Regions from separate parts of the Clostridioides sp. ZZV15-6598 genome, predicted to be linked through region 1. Evidence: riboswitches for the same ligand, from Rfam matches in the RefSeq annotation. Region 1 holds a riboswitch; each other region holds the start of a gene.
The links. Region 1 has a riboswitch for cobalamin ahead of KGF50_RS09540 (ABC transporter substrate-binding protein). Riboswitches for the same ligand answer to the same signal wherever they lie in the genome.
Positions count from the first base shown of each region.

Region 1 (4,880 bases):
GACTTATTAAATCTAGTTGTAGATGTAGCAAATGGTAAGCAATCAAAAGCAGAAGCACTTGGATATACTGAAATGGCAATAGCTAGAGTATGTAATTATGTATAAAATATAAGACTTAAAAAAGTATGCATTTAGAATTTTACTAAAGGGTGATAGTATGAAGTTTGTTAGTTTTAGTAGTGGAGAAGATACATCTAAAAAGGTAGGAATTCTCTCAAAGGATGAATTGTTTATTATTGATGTCAATTCCATAAGTCTTAGTAAATTTTTTATAGATGTAAATGATTTAATTCAAAGCGTATCTCAGGATGATATTATTAAGTTAAAAAATATTATAAATGAAGAATCATTTAATGACTATAATGTTTTTAAAAAAGAAGAGTGTACTATATATGTTCCTATAGAAAAACCAATACACGATATTTTATGTGTAGGAGTAAACTATAAAGAACATCTTGAAGAAACTCAGACTCATTTTGATAGCAGCTTTGAAGAACCTGAGAAAACAGTCTATTTTACAAAACGTGTGACAAAGGCAATAGGTCCAGAAGACGAGATAGATGCTCATTTTGATATAAATAATCAGTTGGATTATGAGGTTGAACTTGGAGTAGTAATAGGTAAAACAGGTGTTAATATAGAAAAAGAAGATGTAGAAGATTATATCTTTGGTTACACTGTGATAAATGATATTTCTGCTAGAAAGTTGCAAAAAGAACATGTTCAATGGTTTAGGGGAAAAGGATTAGATACATTTACATCTTTAGGGCCATGTATCTTACATAAAAGTGCAATTTCTTTTCCAGTAAAACTTAATGTATATAGTAGAGTAAATGATGAAGAAAGACAAAATTCTAATACAGAGTTATTCATATCAGATATCTCAGATATAATTTCAGAACTTTCAAAAGGGATGACTTTAGAGGCTGGGGATATTATAGCAACTGGAACACCCTCTGGAGTAGGGATGGGCTTTTCTCCTCCTCGATATATGAATAGTGGAGATGTAATTGAATGTGAGATTGAAAGTATTGGAATATTGAAAAATTATGTTAAGTAAATGTTTTATTATATATAATCTTAAAACATAGACTATAAACATATTAAATGAACATATCAAAATAAATTTTAGGAGTTTAAATTATGAAAGCAGAATTTTTGACACCAGTTGTTACAATATTTGATGAAGACGGAAATTTAGATAGAGAAGGAAACAAAAAAGTATATGACTACCTTATAGATGGGGGAGTAGATGGTTTAGTTATAATGGGAAGTACTGGAGAGTTCTTTAATATGTCTATGGATATGCAAAAAGAACTTATAGATTTAGTGATTAATCATGTTGATAAGAGGGTTAAAGTGTTTATAGGTGCAAGTCGTATGTGTGCAGATGAGTCTATAGAACTTTCAAATTATGCACATACTAGTGGAGCAGATGGAGTTATGATAATAAGTCCTTATTATTTCTCACTTGATGATGATAGTATTGAACTGTTTTACAGTAAGATAGCTGAAAACACAGATGCTGAAATATACCTATATAATTATCCAGATAGAACTGGTTATGATTTAAGTCCAGAACTTACATTAAAACTTGCAAGAAAGCATAAAAACATAGTTGGATATAAAGATACAGTAACTTTAATGGGACATACTAGAGATTTAATAAATACTATGAAAACAGAGTTCCCAAATTTTAAGATATATAGTGGATATGATGAAAATTTTATACATAACTTAATGTCTGGAGGAGCAGGATGTATAGGAGGATTATCAAATCTAATTCCAGAAGTTTGTTCTAAATGGGCTGAAGCTTATAATAATAAGGATATGGATAAAGTTATTGAAATTCAAAAATATATTAATAAAGCAATGGATTTTTATTTAATAACAAATCCATTTATACCAGCAATGAAGAAAGCTATGAATATTAGAGGATTAGAAATAAGTGATTATGTAACTGCTCCATTTATAAAACCAGATGAAAATCAAGTATGTAAAATTAAAAATTTAATGGATGAATTAAATATAAATTAACGAGATAAAGAGTGTTTTAAATTGATTTTTATAGTCATTTTAAGCACTCTTTTTGAGTGGATATATTAAATCAACCTTGCAAAGTAATTAACAATAAACTACAATTATCTTAATGAAAAATTAAATGTAAATAATACTAGGGTACTATTTTAGTTTAATAGGGAAAGTGATGTAAATTCACTACAGCCCCCGCTACTGTATACGGATACAAAATCAAATCCACTGAGATTCATAGTAATTTTGGGAAGGTTGATGGAGGACAGGCCGTGAGTCAGGAGACCTGCCCAGTATTACATAAATACAATTTAGGGTGGAGATTGTAGTTTATAATAAAATGAGATATCAATTCATTTTTTATAAAATTGATATAGAAGCTTCTCCTTGCTAATTTTGGAGAAGTTTTTTATTTTACTAAAAAGCTATATTAAAAAATTTAATTTTAGTAAAATGTTTTTTAGATATATGTAGCCACTCATAAAAAATAAAATAATGGAGTGAAAGAGATGAAATTCAAATCAAATGTTTTAAAGCAGTTTTTTTTAGTTGTAATGGTAATTTTTTTGGCGGGAGGTATTGTAGGTTGTAGCAAAAAAGACAAAACTAATGAACAAGTTAGTAATGGGAAAAAATTAGAATTAAAATATGCAAGTGGATTTAGTGTTGAGACTTTAGAAGATGGAATTAAAAAGGTTATTGATGGAGATAATAGAGAACTAATTTTAATTCCTAAAAAGATAAAAATACCTGAAAAATATAAAAATGCAAATATAGTTAGAACACCTGTAGATAATGTATTGATAGCATCTACAACACAAGCTTGCTCTTTAAGGACAATAGGTGAGTTAGATAGTATAAAAGCAGTAACAACAGAAGAACAATATTGGACTATCAAAGAAATTAAAAATTTAATGAAAGATGGTAAGATACATTATGTTGGTTCAAATTTAGCACCAGATTATGAAAAAATAGTAGACTTAAATCCTGACTTGACTATAGTGAGTAGTGGTTTATCAGAAGCGGATACAAAATTTATAGATAAATTAAAAGAATTGGGACTTAACTATGTTGTAGATAATGAATATAAAGAGCAAAATCCATTTGGAAGAATGGAATGGACAAGCTTAATCGCTGCATTCTATGATAAAGAGGATATAGCTACTAGTGAATTAGATAAAACAGTACAAAAAATAGAAGAGGTTAGTAAAAAAATAAAAAATAAAAGCAAACCTAAAGTTGTATGGGCATCTGTATATGAAGGTAATGCTTATATAGCACCTAAAAATTCATATGTAGATAATATGATAAACATGGCAGGTGGAATAAATGCTTGTGCCTCAATAGATTCAAATGAAGGGCGAGTAAGTATTGAGCAATTACACGAAGTGGCAAAAGATGCAGATATATTTGTATATTCATCAAGTTCAGATTATGCACCAAATTTAGAGTCTATAAAATCTAGTGCACCAGTGTTAGCTGATTTAGATGTTGTCAAAAAGGGTAATTTATGGGTGTTTGCTCCAGATTATTATCAATCAGTGGATAAGACAGATGAATTAATAGTGGATTTAGTTGAAATGTTTCACCCAGGTACTACTGGTGAAAAGATTAAGCACTATATAAATTATGATAAATAATAGATAAGATTAAATTAACAAGTAAACTTTATAAATTTGAGTGAATGTAGTTTTTATTAAGAGGAGTAGATAGATGGACTTTATCAATAAAAACAGAATTAAAAATACTACTATATTTGTAATCTTAATTGTAGGTATAATACTTACTTTTTTGATATGTGTAGCATTTGGTTCTGTAAAAATCGAATTTAAAGAAATAATAGATGTTGTATTAAGAGGAATAGATAGTACAGAACACTATAAAATAATTTATAATATAAGGATTCCCAGAGTCCTTGCAACTATGGTAGGAGGTGCATGTTTAGCAGTATCTGGTATTCTACTACAGATATTTTTCAAAAACCCAATAGTTGAACCATATATATTAGGTGTGTCTTCAGGTGCCACTTTATCAGTAGCACTTATGATTTTAGGTGGGTATACATTAGGGTTTGAAAGTATAAATTCAATGAGTATATTTATAGCAGCATTTGTAGGAGCTTTAATTGTAATGTCTATAGTTATCCTATTTGCTAGCAAAGTAAAAAATATAACAACGCTTTTGGTGATAGGAATTATGACTGGATATGTATGTAGTGGAATTACAAATATATTACAATCATTTGCAAATAATGAAAAATTGAAGGAATTTACGATGTGGTCTATGGGTAGTTTTTCTGGATTTACATGGGAAAAAGTAGAAATACTTATGATAGTTGGGATATTAGGTCTTTTGATGACTATATTCATAATAAAACCTCTAAATGCTTTTTTACTAGGAGAAGAATATGCAAAGAGTATTGGTGTAAATATAAAATTTTTTAGATTTTTGGTAGTATTTATATCAAGTATACTAGCGGCAATAGTATCAGCATTTGCAGGTCCTATAGGATTTATTGGTCTTGCAGTACCACAAATCTCAAAATTGATATTTAAAACATCAGACAATAGAGTATTGATACCAGTAGTAATTCTTTTAGGAAGCATAGTTACAGCTCTTTGTGATTTAGTATCCAGAGTAATTTTATCACCAATAGAATTACCAATAAGTGCAATAACTTCATTATTAGGTGCTCCAATTGTAATAATGTTATTGATGAAAAGGAAGGATAGGGCTTAGACATGTTAAGAACTAATAATTTAAGTGTTGGATATGATAAAAAAGTGGTTGTAAGTGACATAAACATAGAGGTTAAAAATGGAGAAATATTATGTCTTTTGGGAAGTAAT
Region 1 covers NZ_JAGWCS010000038.1:3,452-8,331, reverse strand. Annotated here, with positions in the region: gene KGF50_RS09555 (UxaA family hydrolase) at 1-105, shown strand, start outside; gene KGF50_RS09550 (fumarylacetoacetate hydrolase family protein) at 158-1,060, shown strand; gene KGF50_RS09545 (dihydrodipicolinate synthase family protein) at 1,144-2,037, shown strand; cobalamin riboswitch at 2,160-2,340, shown strand; gene KGF50_RS09540 (ABC transporter substrate-binding protein) at 2,541-3,671, shown strand; gene KGF50_RS09535 (iron ABC transporter permease) at 3,745-4,770, shown strand; gene KGF50_RS09530 (ABC transporter ATP-binding protein) at 4,773-4,880, shown strand, end outside.

Region 2 (4,880 bases), on a different contig from region 1:
CTAAACATCATTATCCCCTACTATGTGAAATTTACCATCATACAATTTTATGTCTAATGATATACACATATCATCATACCTTGTCATAAGTCTTTTGTACAGCATACTTCCAAGAATCCCTAAAGATTTATATGAAGTTTTTAAATTTATGTACCCAAATCTTAGTTCTTGTGACTTATATATCTCTGAAAATTCTTCTAAAAATATAAATATAAATCTATATATTAACATTGATAATTCAACAAATGTGTCTGGCAAATGTAATTTTTTGAAGAAAAATATTAACTGATTAAAAGGTGTTGTAAGTATACAAAAATACACACAAGTTAAACAAGACATAGCTCTAAATAATACATGAATAGACATGTCAATAGATGCCTTTGATATTCCTACATAAAAACTAAAAAACTGAAAACTATATAGTAAGTCTGTTTTATTAAAAGATATATTCACAAGAGTTATACCTATACTAAGAAATAAAAAATACATTGGTATTTGAAGTAATTTCAAATAATTTTTTAAATCTATCCCTGCTACGCAAACAACTAAAATACTCATTAAAATCATAATTCCACTTAAGATAAATACATTTTTTATTACCATAGAAGCAATTAGAAAAATTGCTCCTATGGCTACTTTTTTATTTGGATTTACTTTACTTAATCTATTTGTATATGCATATTTATCAATTATAAGCATAATTAACTTCTCTTTCCTTTTTGAAGACCTAATATGTATCCTATTACACCTGCACCTAGAGCTGCTTGTGCAGAGAATAATAAACTCTCTATTTCTCCACTTGGTGGCTCATATGGGCTACTAAACCAAGGCTCATAATTTGGATTTATCTTAGTAATTTCACTTTCAGCTTGACCATCTGCTCCTCCATATTCAGCACCTGAATTTACAAGTAATGGGAATATAATCAGAGCTACTACTAATAAAAGTAATAATATGTTAGTTTTTGTTTTTGTTTTAGCACTCATTAGCTTTAACTCCTTTATCATTATTTTCTAGTATGCTTTTTTCTCCATTTTCTGTAATTAAATTATATACAATTACAGTAAGGATACCTTCTGCTATTGCTATTGGTATTTGAGTCATAAAGAAAATTCCTAAGAATTTAATTGCTGAAGCCATCACTCCACCAGATGGGTCTGGGAAAGCCAGTGCTAGTTGTATTGAAGTTATTGTATATGTGGCTAAATCTCCTATTGCTGCTGCAAGAAATACTGGTATAGCATTGTTTCCATCTTTTTTCTTTAATACTTTAAATATTAAAAATGATATAATTGGCCCTATTATAGCCATTGAAAAAGCATTAGCTCCTAAAGTAGTTATTCCCCCATGTGCTAGTAATAATGCTTGGAATATTAAAACTATAGTTCCAAGAACAAACATTACACTTGGTCCAAACATTATTGCTCCAAGACCTACTCCAGTAGGATGTGAACAACTTCCTGTTACAGAAGGTATTTTTAATGCTGATAATACAAATACAAATGCTCCACATAGAGCTAATAAAACTTTCTTCTTAGGGTCTTGCTTTACTATTTTACCTATTGATTTTAATCCCACTAAGAAAAATGGTATAAATATAACTCCCCATGCTATAGACCATTTTACTGGTAAGTAACCTTCCATTATATGCATTGCATTTGATGTAACTGGAGTTAAAATGATTAACATAAGTGCAGCTATAACCCCTAATTTGATATTTTGTTTCATTTGAGTATCCCCTCTCTCCCTTTCTAATAATTAAAATATGAATAATACATGTATCCTTAATTCTAACAAAATAAAAAAGCCTAACTCGATGGCTAGGCTTCTAATTTTCGACAATCTAAATACAAACACATAAAATAAACATATCTGTATAATTATTATAAGAAACTTTCTCCATCCCCGAAGAAATCACTTTAATATTTTAGGCAGGTCTCCTGACTTAGCTTCATCCTACTCCTCTTCCTTCCCATGAAATATAAAAACATATTATCATAGTGGCTAACAAAAGTTTCGTCTGCATCACAGTAGCGGGGGCTGTAAAGGAATTTAACCTTCTTCCCTATTAATCTTGCTTAAAGAACCTACAATATTATATATTTAATTTTTAATATTACTTTATTTTTAATTCATTTTCTATATAAATCATTGTATACCTTTTCTGTGAAAATTTCTACATTTTTTACAAATTTTATTCATTTTTATATTTTTATGTATATAAATTCTTTTTTATAAATCGTTTAACTCCTAATTATTTTCTTTAAATACATTGAAACTACATCAGAAAATCTAGTTATGTCTCTTGAATATATAAAATCATTTCCATATATTAATCTTTCAGCTTCAAGTTCTGATTCTTTACCTGTAAATACTCCTAATACTAATACATTTTGTTTCCTAGCTTTTCTTACTTCATTAGCTGTGTCTCTTAAACCAACAATACCTCTGTAAGCTTTTTCACCTCTTAAAGTTCTCTCACTGTTTTTTCCTATCTTTACATCATTTGGTCTTCCATCACTAAGAATTATTAAAATTTTATTTTCTTCGTCTCTATTTATCAAACCACTACATATAGATTTTATAGCTAAACCGTCTCTATTGTTACCAGCACAGAAGTATTCAAAGATATTTTCACTATTTTTAATACTGTCATCATAATCCTTAAATCTTTTTAGTATCGTATAATCTAAGAAACTAGAAAAACCCATAACTCTATTTGGTATTCCAACTTCTGTCAAAGCATTTGCAATTATGTAAGCTTGAATTGCTACATTTCCTTGGTTTCTACTTTGAGAACCACTTGCATCCAACAATATATCAATAACATATTTGCCTTTTTCATTTTCTATATCTTTATAAAATATCTTATTATTGTTACTTCTTCCAACTCTCCAAGCTCTATTTGCTAATATAGTGCCACAATCAGAATATACTCTGGTTTTAGCATTTTCTTCTACTAAAATTCTAGAAAGGCTTTCTTTTAATCTCTTTATTTGTTGTCTATACATCCTAGCATGTTCTCTAAATTTACCTAAATTATTTTCTTTTTGTCTTGTTACATATTTTAGCTGAAAAACGTTATTACATTCACTTCTAAGAACACCATCTGTGAAGTGAATTCTACATCCCTCATGTACGTTTCTGCAATTTTGTGTTTCAAGTTTTTTAATTTCACCCTTACTTAAATAAGTTTTCCCATAATAATGTTCTATTTTAGTGTATATTTTATTTACAGTCTCCTCATCAACATATATAATTCTATCTGCTGAATTGCTAGCTTGAGAATTGTCAAAGTCTCCTACTCCCTCTATAAGCATTGATGAAGAGATTGAATCTATGTCACTTTCAACAATATTTTCATCTTCATCACTATATAGTTCTTCATACATAAAATCAGCAAACGTATCAAAGTTTACTTCAACATTTTTTACATTGTTTTCATCATATGTAGAATTACTTTCTTCACTATTCAATATATATTCAAAATAAGTTAAATATATAACATCTAATGCCTTTAAAATCTCCATAATATCCTGATTTGTATCTATAAGCCTTATGTCATTTACTATTCTTCTAGTTATACTGTCTAATGCTGGATGTTTATCCATGCTATAAAGTACAAATGCATATTTAATCTTGTCCATCATATCGTTATTGTGTATCTTGGTAAAACGTGAAACAATATCTTTATACGCTCTTTTTCTGATATCTTCTATTCCAGGTCTATCTTTAATAGCTTTTTCTTCAACAATTGTATTTAATATAACTTGAATTAGACCTAATATAACATCCTTATCATATCCTTTTCGTATTCTATTTGTGAGGTATTTTTTAACTATATCCCAGTCTATATATTTTCTTCTAGCTCCTGCAATTATTGCAAAGTATAGACCTATTTCCTTTGAAGAATAGTCTTTTTCTGATATATCTATACTTTCGTTATAATCACCAGCGATTGTCCAAGATAAGTTATTTGCTCTATTTTCAAATTCATAATCATCATATATCCATTTCATAATCTCACCTATATTAAATATGACTTATTGGAAATATATCTGCACTCTCCCATTTATTAGGTATTCTCGTTTTAATTACATCTCCAACCATTTCTTTTTCATATATATCAAAAGTCTTTCCTGTAAGCCCCATATTAATTGCAAGAGTTGGCTTTAATCCTCTTCTTATAGTTTTAAGAGATGCCATAAGACCTCTCAAATCAATAGCTTTACTAGATATTTCACCATTTTGAGATTTCAATTGTAAATCTAAAAATATTCCTGCAAATTGTGCTAATTTTTCTTCATCAGCATCTGAAAATTCATTTTTCAAAATCATCATTAACTTGTCCTCTTCTACAGGAGGAATATCTATTACCATAAACCTAGAGACTAGAGCTTCATTAAGTTCCTTTGTTCCTGCATACTCGTAATTCATAGTTCCAATAAATCTTGTTGCTGGGTGCAAATTAACTCTCTCATATCCTGGTACATCAATCACTCGACGATAATCTAGGGCTGAATGAACTACAACTATAGCATCATTTTTTGCCATATTAATTTCATCAAATATGCCAAATCCTCCATTAACAGCACACTCATAAACTGAACCTCTTCTAAGTTTAACTTCATTGTCTATAAATGTATCTGTACCTATAAGTGTTGAACTATCTGTATTTATATGAAATGATGTATTCCACTGAGGTCTATTAAATATCTCACCTAAATTATCAGCAAGTAAATTTTTCCCTGTTGCCTTTGGCCCTGACAATAAAATATTTTCTTCTTCTAAAATAGCTGTTATACACATAGATAATATGTCTTTACCATAAAAATAAGTTTTAGATTTTGTTACTCTATATTCCAAATCTTGTTCTAAGC
Region 2 covers NZ_JAGWCS010000094.1:9,635-14,514, forward strand. Annotated here, with positions in the region: gene KGF50_RS15470 (energy-coupling factor ABC transporter ATP-binding protein) at 1-8, opposite strand, end outside; gene cbiQ (cobalt ECF transporter T component CbiQ) at 1-699, opposite strand; gene KGF50_RS15480 (energy-coupling factor ABC transporter substrate-binding protein) at 702-986, opposite strand; gene KGF50_RS15485 (energy-coupling factor ABC transporter permease) at 976-1,728, opposite strand; cobalamin riboswitch at 1,913-2,106, opposite strand; gene KGF50_RS15490 (nitric oxide reductase activation-like protein) at 2,244-4,019, opposite strand; gene KGF50_RS15495 (AAA family ATPase) at 4,033-4,880, opposite strand, start outside.
Region 2: it holds a riboswitch for cobalamin, as region 1 does, so the genes downstream of both, KGF50_RS15485 (energy-coupling factor ABC transporter permease) here and KGF50_RS09540 (ABC transporter substrate-binding protein) in region 1, are expected to answer to the same signal.

Region 3 (4,880 bases), on a different contig from region 1:
AGTGAAGATATATATGGTGATTATCCAGAGACTTCAGCACCATATATCTTACCTAAACAGGACTTTGTAGTTATATCTTGTTACACATTAAGTACAAAAACCTTTCCTTGGTATTTAGAATTAAGTAAAAATGCTTATGTGGTATTGGTAGGTCCAGCAACTCCAATGGCACCTATATTATTTAAGTATGGAGTAAATGATTTATCAGGATTTGTAATTAAAGAACATGATAAAGTAATGAGCATAATAAGTGGAAATGAGAGAAACAATATGTTTTACAGTACAGGTCAGAAAGTAAATTTAAAAGGTAGTGGGGAAATTTAAATATGAGAATGAATTGGAATGATACTACAATAAAATCCTTTGTTGATGCAAGTGAATATACTGGTTTTCACAAGAGATTAGCTAAAGAAATAATTCCATACATCAAAGATAGCCAAACTTTTTGTGATGTAGGTTGTGGATTAGGTTTAATAGATATGTATTTAAGCAAAGAATTGAAAGAGATAACTTGTATTGATATAAATCAAAATGCTATAAATTACTTAGAAAAATCAACAAAAGACAATAATATAAACAATATTAGATATATGGTCAAGGATTTTGAAGAGATAAATACAAAATTTGATACTATATTAATTTCATTTTTTTCATATGAGAATATAGAATTTTTTAATGAACACTGTAATAGATTAATTGCAATTGTTAATGATAAATCCAAAACTCATATTCCAGTATCTAAGAAAAGAATGGATATGGTAGAAAGACATAGTTCAAAAAATTTAAAAGCATTATTAGATAAAAAGAAACTTAAATATGAATTAATGCCATTAAGTCTTGAATTTGGACAGACATTTACTTGTGAAGATGATATAGTTAGGTATGCTAAATCTTATGATGAAGGCGGAGAGTATGAAACTATATACAATCATATTATGAAAAATGTAGTTAAAGGGGATAAAGTAGCTTATTACCTTCCATATGAAAAAAAAATATCTGTTTTTATAATAGACTTTAATAGATAGATAATTGTAAATTTTAATTTAAATATTTATATTCCATAATAAAGATTAGACACTTAATTTGTAACATATACAACTAGTAAATATAAATACTAAATTAAAAGTAGTGTTTTTATCAGATGAATTACTATATATTTATAATTTTTAATTTTGCATATAGTGCTATATTTTGATTTAAGTTGACAATTTATATAAGATTGCATACAATTAAACTAAGAATTGAATAAACGTATTTAAAGAGTAGGGAAGCTGGTGAAAATCCAACACGAACCCATCACTGTAAGCATGGATAAATTCTACATAGCCAACAGATGTTATTTGGAAAGGCTGAGAAAATGAAATGTAAGTCAGATACCTACATTAAATATTAGCAAATAAATTTAGGGGGGAGCAACTAGATTTATTGTTTTGTATATGGAATTTAGAAGTTAAAGTATACATATTAAAATGGGATGTTATAGCATTATTTGCTATAACTTTTTTTATGCTCATATTTCTAAATAAGGGGGAAATGTATCATGAGGAAGATTTCAAAAGGGAAGCTGAGTAGTATAATTTTAGCAGTTATGCTGATGTTATCATTGATAACAGGGTGTAGTAAACCAGAGGAAAATAATGATGTTAGTAAGATGAATAATGAAAAGGAAGTAGTCTTAGCAGCAGCTAGGGATTTGGCACCAGGTGAACAAGATGCTTACTACACAAGTTCTATACTTTATGTTTGGGAACCACTAATAGGACTGGGTGATGATGGAAAACCAAAGGCAGAACTTGCAGAAAAATGGTCAAATTCAGATGATTATAAAGAATGGAAATTTACAATAAAGAAGGGTGTAAAATTCCATGATGGTGTAGATTTGAATGCAGATTCAGTAGTAAAAAACTTTGAACGTTATATGAATATGAAAACGAAAGCTTCACCTTTTTATTCGTTTGATATAGAAAAGACATATCCTAATTTACAAAGTGTGGATAAAGTTTCTGACTATGAAGTTAAACTTACTTTTAGTAAACCAATATCAACTTTAATATACAACATGGCTAGATTTGGAAGTGCTATGTATAGTCCGGAGTGTTTTGATATAAAAACAGGAGATTTTACTAAATATGCACAAGGAACTGGTCCATTTAAGATAAAAGAAAGAGAAAAAGAACAATTTGTTTCGTTAGAGAGAAATCAAGACTATTATGGAGATAAAAGTAAAGTTAAAAATGTAAGAGTAAATGTAATTAAAGATGCACAAACTCGTTACACAGCACTTAAATCAGAGGAAATTATGGGTGTTATGGATTTAGGGGCTATTACTCCAGAGTTAGCTAGTGAGCTAATAAAGGATGAAAATTTTGAGATTAAAACATCTCCATCAACAATAACTCAATTTGTATCTACAAACGGCACTAGGGAACCATTTAATAATGTTAAGATAAAAGAAGCACTAAGTTTGTTGTTGGATAGAGAAACTATAGTAAATAAATTTTATGGAGGATATGGAACTCCAACTATGAATATATTGAACCAAGGTTCTCCTTTTGCTAAGGAAATTAAACCTGTTTATGATGCAGAAAAAGCAAAAAAAATCATAAAAAATGAGTTAAAAGGGGAAACAAAAGAGTTAGAGTTTATAATACCATCTTATGGTGTAGACCGTTATCCATACAAAACTGTAGCAGAGTATATACAATCTGTATTAAGTGAAGTTGGATTAAATTCTAAAATAACTATACTTGATGGAGCTGCTTTTAAGGAAGCACAAAAAACAGGAAATTATGATATAGCACTTCACACTCAAGGTCTTCCAAATGCAGAACCATTTTCTATATTTGATAGTTATATGAGAAGCACAGGGTCAAGTAATATAGCTTATTCATTGGGCTATAAAAATGAAAGAGCAGATGAATTAATAGGTCAATTAGAAAAAACAATGGACTTAGATGAAAGAAGTAAAATATATGATGAACTTCAAGATATATCAGCAGAACATCCATCAGCTATACCATTATTTGAAGACGTTAACTTAATTGCTTATAATAAAAAAATAACTGGGTACAAACCTACATTATATGGAACTACATTAGCAAATATGGAGTGGAGTAAGTAGTGAAAACACCATTTAAATATTTAATTAGAAGGATATTGATGACTATCCCTATTTTGATAGGAATAACTTTTCTAGGATTTATATTAGGGGTTATAGCACCTGGTGACCCAGCAGTTGAATATTTAAGTATGGATGGTATTTCTGCTCCTACAGATGAAGAAATAGAAAGAGTTAGAGAAGAATTAGGGTTAAATGATAATATTATAGTCCAGTATGTTAATTGGACTAAAAAAGCTATGACTGGAGATTTAGGACTTTCCTATATCAAAAAGACATCTATCACAGAAGAGATATTAAGAAGGTTACCAATAACCTTCTCTTTATCTTTAATGGCTATGTTTTTTGTTATAGTGTTATCTATACCACTAGCTATAATAATGGCTTTAAAAAAGGATTCAGCGATAGATAAGATTGGTACTTTTGTATCCTTACTTATGACATCTATTCCAGGGTTTTGGTTAGCTATTATTATGTTAAGTATATTTTGTGAGACTCTTAGATGGCTACCTACAAGTGGGTATGGTACAATTAAACATTTAATAATGCCTGGATTTGTTTTAGCAGCTGGAACTATAGGAACTGTAGCAAGGCTAAATAGAGCAACTTTAATAGAAAGTATAGGACAAAACTATATAACAGTGGCAAAAGCTAAGGGGTTGCCAAATAAAATAGTTATTTTTAAGTATGCTTTTTTAAATTCATTAATGCCTATTGTAACTGTTCTGGGAAACTATTTTGGTGCTATTTTAGGAGGCTCCACAGTGGTTGAGGTTATTTTTAGTATTCCAGGTATGGGAAGCTATGTAATACAAGGAATAATGAGTAGGGATTATCCAGTGGTACAAGGATATGTGCTATTTACAGGGATTATATTTATAGTATTTAATTTAATTGTAGACATATGTTACCTATTTCTTAATCCTAAAATGAGGGTGGGAGGTAAATAATATGGAGAAATTTAAAGAAATGTTATTTATACATAAACTAGCTTTTTTAGTGCTAATAATTATGATACTTGTTGCAATATTTGCACCAGAGTTAGCTCCATATGACCCTAATAAAGTACAAATGGCTGATAGATTAATGGGAATTTCTAGAGAACATATACTTGGTACAGATACTCTAGGGAGAGATATTCTAAGTAGAATATTATATGGAGCCAGAGTATCAATATCCTTAGCTTTTTTAGCAACCTTATTAACAATGCTATTTGGCAGTTTTGTAGGGATAATAGCAGGATATTGTGGTGGTATAGTAGATACAATAATCCAGTCTATTGTAAATATATTTCAAGGTCTTCCAAGTCTTAGCTTTATGATTGCTCTTGCTGGAGTTCTTGGACCAGGTATAAAAAGTTTATTAATTGCAATAGTATTCACTTCCTGGGCTGGTTTTTCAAGAGTAGTTAGAGGAGAGGTATTAAAGGTAAAAGAAGAAAAATATGTTGAAGGTGCAAGAGCATTAGGTGCTAGTCATCTTTATATAATTTTGCACTATATAATTCCAAATATATTTGCTCCTTTTATAGTACTATTTACAATAAGGATAGGTAAAAGTGTACTTTCTATGGCATCGCTAAGTTTTTTAGGTCTAGGAATACAACCACCTCAAGCAGATTGGGGTGTTATGATAAATGATGCTAAGACTCATTTTAGAAGTTATCCAAATCTATTGTTAGCACCTGGTTTTAGTATATTATTATTGTGTTGCAGTATAAATTTAATTGGAGATGCACTAAGGGATATGTTTGATGAAAAAA
Region 3 covers NZ_JAGWCS010000036.1:17,839-22,718, reverse strand. Annotated here, with positions in the region: gene KGF50_RS09210 (Rossmann-like domain-containing protein) at 1-324, shown strand, start outside; gene KGF50_RS09205 (methyltransferase) at 327-1,025, shown strand; cobalamin riboswitch at 1,233-1,400, shown strand; gene KGF50_RS09200 (ABC transporter substrate-binding protein) at 1,541-3,121, shown strand; gene KGF50_RS22545 (ABC transporter permease) at 3,121-4,068, shown strand; gene KGF50_RS09190 (ABC transporter permease) at 4,070-4,880, shown strand, end outside.
Region 3: it holds a riboswitch for cobalamin, as region 1 does, so the genes downstream of both, KGF50_RS09200 (ABC transporter substrate-binding protein) here and KGF50_RS09540 (ABC transporter substrate-binding protein) in region 1, are expected to answer to the same signal.